Regions from separate parts of the Halobacillus sp. SY10 genome, predicted to be linked through region 1. Evidence: predicted binding sites of a transcription regulator. Region 1 holds the regulator's gene; the other holds the start of a gene.
The links. Region 1 encodes LexA, which represses DNA repair genes until DNA is damaged. Its sites were predicted from a motif close to CGAACATATGTTCG; they were not measured.
Positions count from the first base shown of each region.

Region 2: the regulator LexA is predicted to act here: its motif matches at 2,361-2,374, upstream of ACJA3J_RS13665 (DNA polymerase thumb domain-containing protein).

Region 1 covers NZ_CP174345.1:2,084,563-2,090,939, forward strand. Annotated here, with positions in the region: gene glnA (type I glutamate--ammonia ligase) at 1-1,276, shown strand, start outside; gene ACJA3J_RS10640 (hypothetical protein) at 1,440-1,664, shown strand; gene lexA (transcriptional repressor LexA) at 1,712-2,335, opposite strand; gene ACJA3J_RS10650 (recombinase family protein) at 2,636-3,295, shown strand; gene ACJA3J_RS10655 (DUF896 domain-containing protein) at 3,381-3,614, shown strand; gene tkt (transketolase) at 3,793-5,796, shown strand; gene ACJA3J_RS10665 (YneF family protein) at 6,135-6,359, shown strand.
Region 2 covers NZ_CP174345.1:2,664,035-2,670,411, forward strand. Annotated here, with positions in the region: gene ACJA3J_RS13645 (TIGR04104 family putative zinc finger protein) at 1-35, opposite strand, end outside; gene ACJA3J_RS13650 (hypothetical protein) at 25-198, opposite strand; gene ACJA3J_RS13655 (YqkE family protein) at 431-655, opposite strand; gene ACJA3J_RS13660 (iron-sulfur cluster biosynthesis family protein) at 652-984, opposite strand; gene ACJA3J_RS13665 (DNA polymerase thumb domain-containing protein) at 1,047-2,321, opposite strand; gene ACJA3J_RS13670 (SDR family oxidoreductase) at 2,539-3,333, opposite strand; gene ACJA3J_RS13675 (MBL fold metallo-hydrolase) at 3,338-4,303, opposite strand; gene ACJA3J_RS13680 (AbgT family transporter) at 4,527-6,050, shown strand; gene ACJA3J_RS13685 (AAA family ATPase) at 6,102-6,377, opposite strand, start outside.

The sequences.
Region 1 (6,377 bases):
TATCCGTCTTCAGTTCACGGATATGCTTGGTACGATCAAAAACGTGGAAATTCCACTAAGCCAGTTGGATAAAGCTATTGATGGCATGATGATGTTTGACGGGTCCTCCATTGAAGGATTCGTTCGTATCGAGGAGTCGGACATGTATTTGGTTCCAGACCTGGATACCTTCGTCGTTTTCCCTTGGACTTCAGAAAAAGGGAAGGTCGCACGATTCATCTGTGACATCTACAACCCAGACCAAACTCCTTTTGAAGGATGCCCACGCTATAACTTAAAGCGTAACATCAAAAAAATGGAGAAACTCGGATTTTCTGCTTTCAACATTGGTACAGAACCTGAATTTTTCCTATTCAAATTAGATGAAAAAGGCGAACCGACGATGGAATTGAATGATAAAGGCGGCTATTTCGACTTGGCACCGACCGATCTTGGTGAAAACTGCCGTCGTGACATCGTCCTTGAGCTTGAGGAAATGGGCTTTGAAATTGAAGCCTCTCACCATGAAGTCGCTCCAGGTCAGCACGAAATCGACTTTAAATATGCGGATGCCGTCAAGCACTGTGATGATATTCAAACATTCAAACTTGTCGTCAAAACGATAGCACGTCAACATGGCTTGCATGCAACGTTCATGCCTAAGCCGTTGTTTGGCGTGAATGGATCTGGTATGCACGCGAACATGTCTCTTTTCAACGAAAAGGGTAATGCTTTCTTTGATGAGAAAGGGAAGGAACAACTGTCAGAAGTGGCTTACCAGTTTACAGCAGGCATCATCAAGCATGCAACGAACTTCACAGCCGTGACAAACCCTACTGTCAACTCTTACAAGCGTCTTGTACCAGGGTATGAGGCTCCATGTTATGTAGCATGGTCCGGTCAGAACCGTAGTCCGCTCGTACGTGTTCCAACATCCCGTGGTTTGAGCACAAGAATCGAAGTTCGGAGTGTGGATCCATCAGCGAACCCATACATGGCGATGGCAGTCCTTCTTGCTGCTGGACTTGATGGTGTGGAAAATAAACTGGAAGCACCAGCTCCTGTCGATCGGAACATTTACGTGATGGATAAGAAAGAGCGTGAAGCACACGGAGTTAAAGACCTACCTGCTACTTTGTATGATGCATTGGAAGAGCTGCATCAAGATCCAATCATGGTAGAAGCTCTCGGCGAACACCTATTTGAACATTTCATCGAAGCGAAAGAAATTGAATGGGATATGTTCCGTACACAGGTTCATCCCTGGGAACGCGAACAATATTTACAGACGTATTAAACCTTAAAACCCTTGAAGCTAATAGCTTCAAGGGTTTTTCTTTGCCTCACGGAACAATTTGAATGGGGTGAAGATAATTCCAAGATTTTGGTCGTATACTTTGGGGGATGTGTTACATATAATGTTAGTAAGAACAAACGTTCCTGTTATGGAGGTGTCACCAATGGAAGCATTAATCCAACGTTCAAAACTCGAAAAGATGAAGTTGGAATGGATCTATATCAACCACAAAGGCGATTTGTCTCAACGGGTGGTTAGAGTGGTCGACATTCAGGATGAATATGTAATTGCTTACTGCTATGAACGAAAACAAGTGAGAACGTTCAGAAAAAATAATATATTGTCTGTATTTCCTTTAACCTCCATCCGGAAAAGTTATGGAGCATGACAAAAAATAAAGAAAGAGGCGAGTTTAACAAAACTCGCCTCTTTCAATTAATGTACGGTTCTGTATAGACCGACGACTTTCCCTAAAATGGATACGTCCTGTAATAGGATTGGTTCCATTGTTGCGTTTTCAGGCTGTAAACGAACGTGATTTCTTTCCTTGAAGAATCGTTTTACAGTTGCTTCTTCATCTTCTGTCATCGCCACGACGATGTCACCGTTCTGAGCGGTTTGCTGTTGTCTGACGATGACCATGTCGCCGTCTAGAATTCCTGCCTCAATCATACTTTCCCCTTGGACGATCAGGACGAACGTGTTGTCATCCGATCCTGCGAGTGTATCTGGAAGCGGGACATATTCTTCGATATTCTCTACAGCTGTAATCGGGGAACCGGCCGTGACTTTACCGATTACTGGAGCGTAGGAGGCTTCACTTCTCGGAATACTGTGATCTTCTTCCAATTCAATTACTTCAATGGCACGAGGTTTCGTCGGATCGCGTCTAATATAGCCTTTTTTCTCTAATCTGGATAAGTGACCATGTACTGTTGAACTTGAAGCGAGACCAACGGATTGACCGATCTCCCTTACGGATGGTGGATATCCTTTCATTAAAACCTGTTCTTTAATAAAATCTAGTATTTCCTGCTGCCGTTTTGAAAGTTTACTCATAGATTAGCACCTCGTACATAGGATTATAGTAACCACATTGTACCACTTATGATTCAAAAATACAAACACGCGTTCGAAAAAAACCATTGACAAGAACCTGTGTTCGTATATAATAAAATTAACAAACGCGAACACAGGTTCTTAAGAACGTTCGTTCTATGAAAACGGAGGGGTTATGTATGTTTAACAAATTATCGAAGCTGGACTACACCTACATTATTCTTTTTATTGTTAGTTTTATCATTCTCTATTATTCTATGGTCACAGCTGTTTAATAGAGAAAGAGAGAGGAACATTCAATTGAAGGTGATTTTATACTGCAGGGTAAGTACGGAAAAAGAAGCTCAAGTGACATCATTAAACCGCCAAAGAACCGAGTTGACTTCAATGGCAGAGAGTCACGAATTTGAAGTTGTGGAATGTATTGAAGAACAAGCGAGTGGTTACGATATTGAGCGGGACGGGATCTTCCGTATGCTGGAATATTTTTCTTCCGGGCGTGCGGAAGCTCTGGTGATTCAGGATGAGACTCGATTGGGACGTGGGAATACGAAAATCGCATTGTTTCATCAATTGAATCGGTTGAATATTAAGGTGTATTCTTTATCAAATCAGGGAGAGTTGCAGTTATCAGAGTCGGATTCTATGGTTTTACAGATTGTGGGGATCGTAGAGGAATACCAGAGAAAAATACATAATATGAAAATACGCCGGGGAATGAGAAAAGCTGTTGAGGGCGGCTATGACCCATCAATCAATTTATCCAATCGGGACCAGGCGCCAGGTCGTGAGAGAATCGAATTTCCTATTGAAGAAGTGGTCCGGTTAAGGAAAAATGAGCTGACGTTTAAAGATATCGCTGCGACACTAAGAGGCCTTGGATATGATGTATCGAAGGCTACGGTTCATCGCAGATACAAGGAATACCTATCGCTTGAAAAAGAAGAAGAATCACGGTAATATATAGTTTAAGGACAAGGATCTGTGGATTTCTTGTCTTTTTCATGTTTTTACGATCCAGACTATGAGTAAAGGAGAAGGATCTATGTTATCTAAAGAAAAAATTAATCGTATAAATGAACTAGCGAATAAATCCAAGCAGGAAGAACTTTCGAAGGAAGAAAAAGCGGAACAGCAGAAACTGCGTCAGGAATACTTGAAAAATGCTCGTCAATCTTTCAAGAATCAGCTGAAAGGAGTTACCGTCATCGACCCGAATGGGGATGACGTGACACCTAAGAAGCTCCGTCAAATGCAGGAAAACGAAAAAAAGAACTAATTTTTAAATCTCCGTGTTCGATAATTTTCGAATGCGGTTTTTTTGTTTAAAACCCTTAATAAGGGGGAAATTAGGTGGGAGGTTGTGCAAAGATTTCGCACAACGCTTGTTTCAAAATGAATTTCATTATAGGATAATACATGGTACATATACCTGAAACGAAAGGGGAATGTTGAACATGGCAAACAGCCTTGAACAAACATCAATCAATACGATTAGAACTTTAACAATCGATGCAGTAGAAAAAGCAAACTCCGGACACCCGGGGATGCCGATGGGTGCAGCACCGATGGCATATACGCTATGGACTCAGTTCATGGATCATAATCCGAAAAACTCGAACTGGTTCGACCGCGACCGTTTCGTCCTATCTGCTGGACACGGATCTATGCTTCTTTACAGCTTGCTCCACTTATCCGGTTATAACGTGACGATGGACGACCTTAAGTCCTTCCGTCAATGGGATTCCAAAACCCCTGGTCACCCAGAGTTTGGTCACACAGACGGTGTAGAAGCAACTACAGGTCCCCTTGGACAAGGTATTGCAATGGCGACCGGAATGGCAATGGCTGAAGCTCACCTTGCAGCGAAATATAACCGTGAAGGTTATAATGTCGTTGACCATTACACTTATTCCATTTGTGGTGACGGGGACTTGATGGAAGGGGTATCCCAGGAATCAGCTTCTCTTGCCGGTCACCTTGGTCTAGGTAAATTGATCGTTCTTTATGATTCCAATGATATTTCTCTTGATGGCGACCTTGATCGTTCCTTCAGCGAGAGTGTTGAAAAGCGCTATGAAGCCTATGGATGGCAGGTGATTCGCGTAGAGGATGGTACGAACACAGAGGATATTGCTCAGGCACTTGAGAAAGCAAAAGCGAATACAGATCAACCAACAATGATCGAAGTGAAAACGGTTATTGGGTATGGATCTCCTAATAAATCTGGTAAGTCTGCCTCCCACGGTGCTCCTTTAGGAGAAGAGGAAGGAACGGCAGCTAAACAGTTCTACAAGTGGGATCACGAGCCATTCCACGTACCTGAAGAGGTCTATCAGGACTTTAAAGAAAAGGTTCAGCAAAATGGTCAGGATAAAGAAGAATCCTGGAACAACCTAATAGCTCAGTACAAAGAAGCACATCCAGAGCTTGCGGAAGAGTTTGAGCGTGCGATTCGCGGAGAGCTTCCTGAAGGCTGGGATCAAAGTCTTCCAACTTATCAGGTGGGCGAAGACAGCCCTGCGACACGCGCAGCTTCTGGAGATGCGATCAACGCTCTTTCAAAAGCTATCCCTAACTTCTTTGGTGGTAGTGCCGACCTTGCAGGTTCAAATAAAACGGCCGTCAAAGATGAAGAAGACTTTTCACGTAACAACTACGCAGGTCGAAACATCTGGTTCGGAGTTCGTGAATTTGCCATGGCGGCTGCCTTAAACGGAATGGGTCTTCATGGTGGACTTAACGTATATGCGGGTACATTCTTTGTCTTCAGTGACTACCTGCGTCCAGCGGTCCGCTTGTCCGCTCTGCAAAACCTACCTGTGAACTACGTCTTCACTCATGACTCTGTTGCCGTTGGAGAAGATGGTCCGACGCACGAACCTGTGGAACAATTGGCTTCTCTTCGTGCGATGCCAAACCTTTCCGTCCTTCGTCCTGCGGATGGGAACGAAACCAATGCGGCATGGAGACTTGCTTTAGAGTCTGAATCGACTCCAACAGCACTTGTCCTAACTCGCCAAGGGTTACCGACCCTTCAAGGTACAGAGGAACTTGCATACGAAGGAATGAAGAAAGGGGCGTACATCCTTAGCGATTCCGATAAAGAAGAGCCGGATGCGATCCTACTTGCTTCAGGTTCTGAAGTACAATTGATTGTTGAAGCTCAAGCGGAATTGAAGAAGAATGGTTACGACGTCCGTGTTGTCAGTGTACCTTCCTTCGATCGCTTTGAAGCTCAGCCTAAAGAATACAAAGAACAAGTCCTTCCTTCTTCTGTCCGCAAACGTCTGGCAGTTGAAATGGGCGCATCGTTCGGTTGGGACCGTTATGTAGGTTTGGATGGTTCCGTCATCGGAATCGACAAGTTCGGTGCTTCTGCTCCAGGGAATACTGTGATTGAGAACTATGGTTTCACTGTAGAAAACGTAGTGAAGCATGCGGAAAACTTGATGAAATAAACTAGGGAGAAGCTGCCTGTTCCTAAGGCAGCTTCTTTTTATGCCGTGAATTTCAATCTGCTCTTGAAAATTCGCGGTAAATAGTAGGGACAACCATTTTCGATTTCCCTGCTCTATGTGATATAATAGGCATAAGAATGATTGTTGTCTCTGGTACGGTCATCGTCGTTCCTAGAAGATGAGATCCTTTTTTCATGTGGGAGGCTTTTGCTTATCTAATGAACGGTTGATTCGTTTAGTAGCGTCTGGATTACGGTCATATTGAAACGACTATTGTATTCTAGAGAACGTTTTACTATACTGTTATGGGAGACAACACGAAGGAGGAAGACGAAGTCATGACATTGGGGATCGTTTGGGTCATCATCATTGCTTTATTGACTCTTGTCGGTGGTGCAGCTCTAGGCTTCTTCATCGCAAGAAAGTATATGATGAACTATTTGAAAAAGAACCCGCCAATTAACGAACAAATGTTACGCACACTGATGATGCAGATGGGCCAGAAGCCGTCTCAGAAGAAAATCAATCAGATGATGCGTTCAATGAACAATCAAATGAAATAATGACACTAAGCCTTCTTT
Region 2 (6,377 bases), 580 kb from region 1:
AATGTCCAACTGCGTCCGCATGTCTTACACCTCACTCTCTTCACTCTCCTTTAATGCTTCCACTTCTTTTTCCAAACGCCGAATCCGCTCCGTTTCACCTGTGGATCGAATGTTACGGACGAGCGCAAGAACACAACCGGTTACAGCGAGCGCTATCCCTAAGGTTCCAATGAAGAATACTAGGAAAAAACCGATCAATTTGTTCCCTCCTGCCTTTCTATACGGTCAATGTGGTGCGAATGTTTCAATTTTTCCGAAAAATATCATTATATAGATCCCTAACCAAAAGGAATAACGCCCGATGGGGAACGAATACTGACCGAACGAGTGCAATAGTGCTCTAACGAGAGGGTGCAACGCCCTAACTCTAATCCATAACGACTTTACTCAATAAATTCTCATAAAAAATAAGCACCCTGTAGCGGGGTGCTTATTTTTTGAAGGATTTCCAGTCGAGCTCACTTTCATTCAGCAGTTCCTCAAAGCTTTTGTTCGCTTCTGCTCGCTTGCGCTCTTCGATTCGGCGCTGCTTTTCCTGTTCTTCACGTTCAACGGCCTGCTGCTTCAGATCCGTCTTTTTGGATTTCAGCTTTGATAAAACATCAGCATTCAGCTGGTCTCCGAGAGATCCGGGTTGCGTCTTTTTCTTACTCATACGGTCGCTCCTTCTTTCACGTCTTTGATCGGGATGATCGGATTCAGGATGCCGTCCGGGCTGGAAAGGCGGAACGTGCCTCTCATAAAGTCGAGCTTCATATCCTTTTTGAAAAAGGTCGCCTGCTGATCATCAATAATGACGGCATAATCATCATTTTCTACTTTTCGATCGGTAGAGCGCTCTTCTTTCTCCAGACGAATGGTTGGCAGTCCATTCACGCCGCAGCCACATCCTTCTGTGTCATAAAAAAGTCGGATGAGCGGACGCTCAGGATCCTGGATTTGTTCTAGCTGCTGCTTCGCTTCTTCGGTGATGCGTAGTTTCATCGTTCATCCCTCCTGTTTCTTCTATTGTAAAAAAACCACGCTTCCGAGGCAACGGTTCTGTTTTATTCTGCGTAGTGTCCGCCGACAAGACGACTACGGTGGCGGGCGGTCCCTGCATTTGTCCAGGATACTGCGCGAAGAAGCATATCCTGCCCGTAGCGCTCACGAATCTCATCCATCACATAGCCGAGGTCTCTTTTTTTATCGCGGCCGTCATCAAACAAGTCGAGTTGGACATTGGCATCTTCCGTAATGTTTCCGAGGGTGACGGAGATGCGGCGGACGACTCCGCCGTTAAAAAAGCGGTGGAACAGGGTGAGGCAGGCATGGTAAATGTCCATCGTAATGCTCGTCGGATGCTCAATGGATACAGAGCGGTGAAATCCACCCGACCCTTCGCTTTTACTGTAGCCGATCCCGAGGGAAATCGTCCTTCCTGCATGGCCTTTTTTCCGAGCACGTCGGGCCACTTCTTCACACATTTCGAGGATGACGTACTTCACCTCTTCCGGATCTTGGTAATCACGAAGGAGAATTTGACTTTTTCCATAGCTCACCTGACCATGAATGATCGGAGCACCGGGGTCGGACAAGTCGATGCCGTTCGCATGGTAGTACAGTTGGTTTCCCATCACGCCGAAGGTTTTTTCAAGGCGATCGAGCGGGAATTTCGCCAGTTGCCCGACAGACCAGATGCCCATGCGATTCAGACGGTGTTCAAGCCGTGGGCCAATCCCCCACATTTCCGACAAGGGTGCGACCGGCCACAACTTCTCTTGAAAGTCATCATACGTCCAGCGAGCGATACCTTTCTTTTTTGCCTCAAGATCGAGGCATAGTTTGGAAAGCAGCATGTTCGGCCCGATGCCGATCGCCGCATCCAGATGGAATGTTTCTTTTAATTCATCGACAATCATTTGTGCCGTTTCTTCCGGCACACCGAACTTCCCTTTGTTATCTCCCACTTCTAAGAAGCTTTCATCGACGCTGTACGTATGGATCTTTTCTTTCGGGACGAATTTGTGAAAAAGGTTCGTCACTTGAGTGGACACCTCTAAGTACTTCCTCATTTGCGCGGAGACGATGACGATTTCCGGCGCGGAAGGGATTTCGAACAGGCGGCTTCCTGTACGGATGCCGTATTTCTTTTTCATCGCCGGAGTCGCAGCCAATACGACACTCCCTTTCCGGTTCATATCCGCAACGACGGCAAGCGGGACCGTGAGCGGATCAAGTCCGCGGTCAATCGCCGCACAACTCGCATAGAAACTCTTCATATCCACACACAAAATCCCCCTGTCCGGATACCTTCCATAATCAATGCTCGGATGCCCCATGTCGTCTCCACCTCCTTTACCTAGTATATCCTCATTATGCGAATATATGTTCGCTTTTGCAAGTACCAATTCCTGCTACCATTTCCTGTCCGACCAGGTCTTACAAATATTGGTGTACCAGGTCATACATATTGGTCATACATATTTTTCCATTCACCCCATACAAAAAGCCTCTTCCGGAATGGAAAGAGGCTTTGGCCTGGACAGGTGGATGGTATCATTTTTTGTTGAATTGTCTTTGCATGAGTTTTTCCATCGCGACTGGTGCGAGAGAGTAGACTTTGCTTCCGGAGTCCATCCATGAAGGCATATTGATCTCACGCTGTTTCGTAAATAAATGGTGGACGACCGTCCTTGCTACACGGTTTGGATCAAGCATGATCTTATCGACCGACTTCTCATACTTCCCGCTCGGGTCCGCCTGTTGAAAGAAATTCGTCCTCACAGGTCCGAGATTGACGGAAGTGACATAGATGCCTAAAGGCTCTACTTCCATCCTTAACGCATTCGTGAAACCTATAACCGCATGCTTAGTTGCTGCATAAACGGCAGATTTCGGTGTGGCGATTTTGCCTGCCTGTGATGCTATGTTGATGATATGGCCTTCTCCATGCTGCACCAAATGTGGCAGCAACTGATGCGTGGCGCGAAACAGTGACTTCACGTTCACAGACAGCATACGCTCGATATCCTGCCAATTCGATTCGGCCACAGGATCGAACACGGCGATTCCTGCATTGTTAATCAGCCCGTCGATGGATCCATGTTCATAACAAATCCGGTCAATCGTATCTTTCCACTCTGCATCATTCGATAAATCCGCAGGGTACCATGGACTTTTGACGCCAAAGGCTCCTTCAATCTTTTCTGCAATGATTTCCAATTTGTGTGCGGTCCGCGCCACAAGGATCGGGGTCCCGCCTTCCTGCGCGACGTGGATCGCGAGAAATTCGCCAATTCCACTCGAGGCTCCTGTGATAAGTACTTTTTTTCCTTTTACTCGTTCATTCATTCGATCACCTATTTGCTTGATAGAATTTCTCTCCGTCTACGTAAGAAACCTTAAGCTTTCCAACGCTTTCTAAGTAGTCCAGTTGTCCGATTGTTTCAGACATCGTCAAACCGAATTGGTTCTCGATGTGTTTCGGAAAGAGACGCTTGCATACGTCATATGCACGTAATGGCCCCTCGCTAAACATTCGAAATACCTTTTCCGCTCGCTGTTCCTGCTTTTTTAACCGTTCCTGAATCAGTTCGTGCGCACGATCGAAGATGTCTCCATGCCCCGGGTAGACGTTACCAATCTCCCACTTTAACAACTTTTCCATAGAATCTCGGTAGTCAAGCAAAGGTCTTGGACGAACCTCTCCCTTTGTGTGAGGCGGCTCAAGTAAAGGGTTCGAAGAAATATGGGAGAGCAGGTGATCTCCACCAATCAACGCCCCGTCCCCTTCTCTATAAAAAGATAAATGGCTTTGGGCATGGCCGGGTGTTTCGATTGTCACCCATTCTTCATGACCCGGTAACCGGTCACCTTCTGTCAATTCGTGGGTAAGCTTTCCTTCCGACGTCCATTTCAATGTCTTCCTCAATCCCTTTAACAATGGGAAAAAGCGCTCAGGCACTCCAGATTCCTTGTACATGCCTTTGAAAAATTCTTCATAATGAGAGAAGTATTCTTCTTCCCGCTCAAGCCAGGGCTTCAATTTCGGGTGGCCGGCGATGGTATTCACGTTCGGTAATCGTTCAACAAGCCCCATATGATCCGGATGGTGATGGGTCAAAATCACCTGTTCAATATCTTCCGGCTGGTATCCCGCTTCCTTTAACTGTTCAACTAACGCTTTCCAACACTCTTCCGTCTTCACGCCTGCATCGATCAGGGACAGCCGCTCACCTTTTACTAAATAAACATGCACATCCCCGACTGCATAAGGGGTAGGCAATGTGAATTGTGTAATGGTATCCTTCAATGTCTTCATAACACTTCCTCCATACTGAATGATCATTCACTTTTCTATATTGTAGCATGATTGCCATAGATTTTCCTCCTATGCGACAAAGATTACGGACGTCACATTATTCATAATTGTTTTTCTAGTGGGACTTTTTCCAAAAGACTTCAAATAAAAATTACTTTTCATTATACTTTAACGCGTCATTGTAAATTTAAAAGAAATGTAAAGGTCAATAAGGAGGAAGATCATGGAACAACAAGAAAAGAAAGGGTTGACAATGCGCATTCTCGACTGGATTGAGCGCGTCGGGAACAAATTGCCTCACCCTGTCACATTGTTCGCAATATTTGCACTCATGGTTGTCGTCGCTTCCTGGATCTTCTCCACGATGAATGTGGAAGTCGAAGACCCAGCGACCGGCGAAACGTTACAAGTCGTCAACTTGCTTTCCAGTGACGGCATTCAATACATGTTTGAAAGCATGGTAGAAAACTTCGTAGGCTTCGCGCCGCTCGGTACGGTTCTTGTTACGATGCTTGGTATCGGAATTGCCGAACGCTCAGGACTGATCAGTGCGATGCTTCGTGGACTTGTTACATCCGTACCGCGTTCACTGATGACAGCAGCGCTCGTGTTCGGTGGTATTATGTCCAGTATGGCTGCTGATGCCGGTTACGTTGTTTTGACACCACTTGGAGCGGTCCTATTTGCCGGTCTTGGGCGTCACCCACTTGCAGGTCTTGCTGCGGCATTCGCGGGTGTCTCCGCTGGTTTCAGTGCTAACTTGCTCCTCACATCGTTGGATCCATTGCTTGGTGACTTGACCATTCAAGCGGCAGCGACCATTGATCCTGCCTATGCGGATACGATTCTTTATACGATGAACTATTACTTCATGATTGTATCTGTTTTCGTCCTTACGATTGTCGGTACACTCGTAACAGACAAAATCGTCGAGCCGCGTCTTGGAGATTACAAAGGTGGCGTGAAAGAAGAAGTCAACTACCTTTCTCCACTTGAGAAAAAAGGGATGATTGGTGCTCTGATCGCGTTTATCGTGACCATCGGGCTGCTATCCCTGCTTGTCGTACCATCCTGGGGGCCACTGCGTAACCCTGATGATTTCTTAGCATCTCCATTTTTCCATAGCTTAGTGCCTGTCATTCTGATCATGTTCTTTGTCCCTGGTTATGTTTACGGGAAGATAACGAACGAAATTAAGAATGATAAAGACGTAGCCAATCAAATGTCCGACACGATGGCAAGCATGGGAATTTACATTGTTCTTGCCTTCACGGCTGGTCAATTCGTTGCCTACTTCAACCATACGAATCTTGGAAAAGTCATTGCTGTCAGCGGTGCAGAATTCCTAGATTCCATCGGTTTCACAGGCATCGGACTTATTATTGCTTTTATGTTCGTAGCTGGTATCATCAACCTGTTCATCGGAAGCTCGTCAGCGAAATGGGCGATTATGGCTCCCGTATTCGTACCGTTGATGATGCAGCTCGGTTACTCTCCGGAGCTTACAACGCTCGCTTACCGGATTGCCGACTCTACAACGAACATCATTTCACCATTAATGCCATACTTTGCGATCGTCATTGCGTTTGCACAAAAGTATGATAAGAAGGTCGGTATTGGTACATTGATTTCTACCATGCTTCCTTATTCCATTGCATTCTTTGTCATTTGGACATTGATGCTGTTGATTTGGATGCTGACCGGCTTGCCAATCGGTCCTGGAGCAGGATTCGAATACAATGGTTAATCCATCCTAAACAAAAGCGTCCGGAATTGATTTCCGGACGCTTTTTTATACCTAAATCCTGACCTGATGCGACAGGATCATTAAACTTTTCAAACGATCGGCCGTTTCAGAGATGCCCACCTTTGATGTATCGATCACCACATCTGCATTTGCTTGCAGTTTTGGCAGCACATGAGTGAAACTTTCTATGATTGCTTTTCTTTCATCTGGGTGCTTTCCGTAAGGATTTGTTTTTCTTTTGATCACACGATCAAGCATGAGATCAAGACCCGCTTCCAACAAAACGACATAATCAAAAGATTTATAGAATTTACCCTGATTCGAATA